Regions from separate parts of the Enterobacter quasiroggenkampii genome, predicted to be linked through region 1. Evidence: predicted binding sites of a transcription regulator. Region 1 holds the regulator's gene; the other holds the start of a gene.

What was found. The regulator PurR, encoded in region 1, represses purine synthesis genes. The targets are predictions, from matches to a motif close to CANGCAAACGTTTGCNTG.
Region 2: the regulator PurR is predicted to act here: its motif matches at 830-847, upstream of galS (HTH-type transcriptional regulator GalS).

What each region holds. Positions count from the first base shown of each region.
Region 1 covers NZ_CP143745.1:2,561,053-2,563,459, reverse strand. The annotation lists gene V1572_RS12280 (MFS transporter) at 1-137, opposite strand, end outside; gene V1572_RS12275 (YnhF family membrane protein) at 301-390, opposite strand; gene purR (HTH-type transcriptional repressor PurR) at 688-1,713, shown strand; gene punR (DNA-binding transcriptional activator PunR) at 1,731-2,407, opposite strand, start outside.
Region 2 covers NZ_CP143745.1:3,767,061-3,769,467, reverse strand. The annotation lists gene yeiB (DUF418 domain-containing protein YeiB) at 1-800, shown strand, start outside; gene galS (HTH-type transcriptional regulator GalS) at 956-1,978, shown strand; gene mglB (galactose/glucose ABC transporter substrate-binding protein MglB) at 2,274-2,407, shown strand, end outside.

The DNA of each region.
Region 1 (2,407 bases):
ATTAACATGCCTGCCGCAGGGATCGAGACGTCCACGCCGCGGGCGATGACGGGCAGTAACCCCATCGGGGAGAATTCAGTGGTGCCAATCCCAAAAGCGCCAATCGCCAGGGCCAGCAGGGGAAAATTGATTTTCATGCGTCAACTCCGGATGCCGTGTCATGTGGTGACACAGAACAAAGAAGCGGAAAGCATGACATCAATCACAAAAAATGAGAAGTTAACAAAATGGCAAAAGATTTTTGCCTTAGGAGTAACAATCGGGGTGAGCGGGAGGGAGAAGGCTCTCCCTCCGCGTAAATCAGTGCAGTGCGGCCGTCAGACCCGCCGCGACAATCAGAGCCAGCACAACAACGGTGGTGAACAGCGAAAACTTCAGATCGGAACTCATCAATTTTTCTCCTTTTAATCCCCCCACGAAAAGTGAGCCTGCTCATTTTTGCATAATTTACGTCAAAAATCTTCCTGGATTTAGGCTGATAAACACTTTACCTCTTCCCCTTTTCATCAAGATAGGACAAAATTCCACGCTAAATTTATTAGCGTACCGGCCATTGACCCCCTCCTGACGTCCCGTGTCGTTTTCCCGGCGTGCCGCAATTCAAGATTGCGTGATAAGGGTGAGAGAAGGCAAACGTTTACCTTCAAGTTTTTCAGGAGTTTAGGATATGGTCTGGAGTGACATTTAATGGCAACAATTAAAGACGTAGCAAAACGCGCAAACGTTTCCACTACAACCGTATCACATGTAATTAACAAAACCCGCTTCGTGGCGGAAGAGACGCGCAACGCCGTCTGGGCAGCGATCAAAGAGCTGCACTATTCGCCAAGTGCGGTTGCGCGCAGCCTCAAGGTTAATCACACCAAATCCATTGGATTGCTGGCCACCAGCAGTGAAGCGGCCTATTTTGCCGAGATCATTGAAGCGGTAGAGAAGAACTGCTTCCAGAAAGGCTATACCCTGATTCTGGGCAACGCATGGAACAGCATAGAAAAACAGCGTGCCTACCTGTCGATGATGGCGCAGAAGCGCGTGGATGGCCTGCTGGTGATGTGTTCCGAGTACCCGGAATCCGTGCTGTCGATGCTCGAAGAGTATCGCCATATCCCCATGGTGGTCATGGACTGGGGTGAAGCGCGCGCGGACTTCACCGACTCCGTTATCGACAACGCCTTTGAAGGCGGTTACATGGCGGGTCGTTACCTGATCGAACGCGGTCACCGCGAGATTGGCGTGATCCCGGGTCCGCTGGAGCGTAACACCGGCGCGGGCCGTCTGGCCGGTTTTATGAAAGCGATGGAAGAAGCGCTGATCACCGTGCCGGAAAACTGGATCGTGCAGGGCGACTTTGAGCCGGAATCAGGCTACCGCGCAATGCAGCAGATCGTTTCCCAGCCGCACCGCCCGACCGCCGTTTTCTGCGGGGGTGACATCATGGCCATGGGTGCGCTCTGCGCCGCCGATGAGCTGGGTCTGCGCGTACCGCAGGATATTTCCGTGATCGGGTATGACAACGTGCGTAACGCGCGCTTCTTCACCCCGGCGCTGACAACCATTCACCAGCCAAAAGATTCGCTGGGCGAAACGGCCTTCAATATGCTGTTGGACAGAATCGTCAACAAACGCGAAGAGTCGCAGTCCATTGAAGTTCACCCACGCCTGATTGAACGCCGTTCCGTTGCGGATGGTCCGTTCCGCGACTACCGTCGTTAATCCCTTGACGGGGCCAGCTACGCTGGCTCCCGTAACCATTCCCGGTTTAGCGTTTCGCTGTCTCCCAGATAATCCAGCAGCCAGGCCATGGCGGGCGAGACATCATTTTGTTGCCAGGTCAGGCAGCAGGCCGCGTCCGGGAACGGATTCTCCAGCGTCAGTTCAACCCATTCTCCGGTATCGATGCGCGGACGCGCAAAATGAACGGGCACCATCGCGACGCACAGCCCGGCGCTGAGGCACGTCGCCGACGATTCCCAGTCAGGAGCCACCACTCGCCGCTGGTTGTCCAGAAGCCAGGTGATACGCTTGGGCAGTGAACGGGACGTATCCTCCAGCACCAGCGAGGGCCAGTTACGCAGCGTATCGTCGCTCAGCGGCCCGTCCATCGCCGCCAGGGGATGATCGCGTGCCACCACGCATTTCCAGCTCAGCATCCCCATGTCGCGAAAGGCGTAACGTCCCCCAACCGGGATCGCCTGCGTGGCGCCAATCGCCATCTCCGCCCTGCCGTCCGCCAGCGCATCCCACACCCCGTTGAACACCTCCTGCGAGACCCGCAGCTCAACGTCAGAGAAATGACGATAGAAATCCACGATCATCTGCCGGGTGCGTTCCGGCTTCACGATGTTATCCACCGCGATGGCGAGATGTCCCCGCCAGCCGTTGGCGATCTGCTGGCACTGTTCGCGGG
Region 2 (2,407 bases), 1.2 Mb from region 1:
GCCTCATTCGCGATGCGCACAGCGTTAAAAGCCTGTTCAACACCGGGGTGATGCTCTATGTCATGGGGCTTGGAGTGCTGTTGCTGCTGGGGATGATCTCCGGCGAGACGACAAACCGTGCCTGGATCCCGGATGCCGCTAACCTGCAGTACGAGCAGTTCTGGAAGCTGAAGGGCGGTACGGAAGCGATAAGCAACCGCGCGGATATGCTGGGGGACAACCTCCTTGCGCTGGGCGCGCAATACGGCTGGCAGCTGGCGGGCATGATGCTGATGGGCGCGTCACTGATGCGCACCGGCTGGCTGAAAGGGGAATTCAGCCTGCGTCACTATCGTCGCACCGGCGCCGGTCTGGTGCTGCTCGGCGTGCTGATTAATCTCCCGGCGGTGATGATGCAGTGGCATATCCACTGGGATTACCGCTGGTGCGCGTTCCTGCTCCAGGTGCCGCGTGAACTGAGCGCGCCGTTTCAGACCATCGGCTACGCGGCGCTGATCTACGGCTTCTGGCCCTCGCTTTCTCGTCTGTGGATGGTCAGCGCTATCGCCTGCGTGGGCCGCATGGCGTTGAGCAATTACCTCCTGCAAACGCTGATCTGCACCACGCTTTTCTATCGCTTTGGTCTGTTTATGAAATTCGACCGCCTTACGCTGCTGGCGTTTGTTATTCCGGTCTGGGCAGTAAACCTGGCGTTTTCTGTGCTCTGGCTACGCTATTTCCGCCAGGGACCGCTGGAGTGGGTATGGCGTCAGTTAACCGCACGTGCTTCAGGGATATCATTGAAAAATACATCCAGATAACGATCTGGATCACAATCATTAACAAAACGGATGTAAGCGTTTTCATGACTGTGAGCTTCTTCACGTAGTCCCCTTTCTCTCGCTGCCAAAATAGCCACCTTGCTAAACACAGGGGGTGTCTGTGAGTTGCTGCAATCCTTTGAAGGATGGTGAATATGATCACCATTCGTGACGTCGCCCGTCAGGCGGGTGTTTCTGTGGCTACCGTCTCACGCGTGCTCAACAATAGCGCGCTGGTCAGCCCTGAAACCCGTGAAACCGTAATGAAGGCCGTGACCCAGCTCGGGTACCGGCCAAATGCCAATGCCCAGGCGCTAGCGACGCAGGTTAGCGACACCATCGGCGTGGTGGTGATGGATGTGTCAGATGCCTTTTTTGGCGCACTGGTGAAAGCGGTCGATATGGTCGCCCAGCAGCATCAGAAATATGTCCTGATCGGCAATAGCTATCATGAGGCGGAAAAAGAACGTCATGCCATTGAAGTGCTGATCCGCCAGCGCTGTAACGCCTTGATTGTCCATTCAAAAGCCTTAAGCGATGAAGAGCTAACCGGATTGATGGAGCAGATCCCGGGCATGGTGCTGATCAACCGCATCGTCCCCGGCTATGCCCACCGCTGCGTCGGGCTGGATAACGTCAGCGGCGCCATGATGGCCACGAAAATGCTCATCAACAACGGACATCAGCGGATCGGTTATCTGGCCTCCAGCCATCAGATTGAAGATGACGAACTGCGGCGCGAGGGGTGGCAAAATGCCCTGAAAGAGCACGGCATTACGCCATCCGAAAGCTGGGTGGGGACCGGCACGCCGGACATGCAGGGCGGTGAAGCGGCGATGGTAGAGCTGCTGGGCCGCAATCTGCAGCTGTCTGCGGTGTTTGCCTATAACGACAGCATGGCGGCAGGCGCCCTGACGGCGCTGAAGGATAACGGCATTGCGGTGCCACAGCATTTATCACTCATTGGTTTCGATGATATCCCGATTGCCCGTTACACCGACCCGCAGCTGACAACCGTGCGTTACCCCATTGCCTCTATGGCAAAACTGGCGACTGAGCTGGCGTTACAGGGGGCTGCTGGCGTGCTGGATCCGGGGGCAACACACTGTTTCATGCCGACTTTAGTGCGTCGTCACTCCGTCGCGGCCCGGCAAACTGTGGTTCCGATCACTAACTGATTACATGTGGTGATGTAACCGTTTTCAATCTGTGAGTAAATTCACAGTATCTTAACAAGGCGCTGACTATGATGTCAGCGTTTTAGGGGCTGAAACGCTATGTAACAGTGATTATTCACTTTCACTATAGCCAATGTGCCGCAAACAACGAATAAAACGCATTTCTGGAGCGTTACCGAACACGGAAGAGAGAAATTTTATAAGTGAACCTCGGCTGTCAGTAACGTTTTATTAACATCTGCCCGCCGCTCGTTATTCACAAGAACTACCCTGCATAAAAAAAACCGGAGATACCATGAATAAGAAGGTGTTGACCCTGTCTGCTGTAATGGCAAGCATGCTTTTTGGTGCAGCAGCCCACGCTGCGGATACCCGTATTGGTGTGACCATCTATAAATACGACGACAACTTCATGTCTGTTGTGCGTAA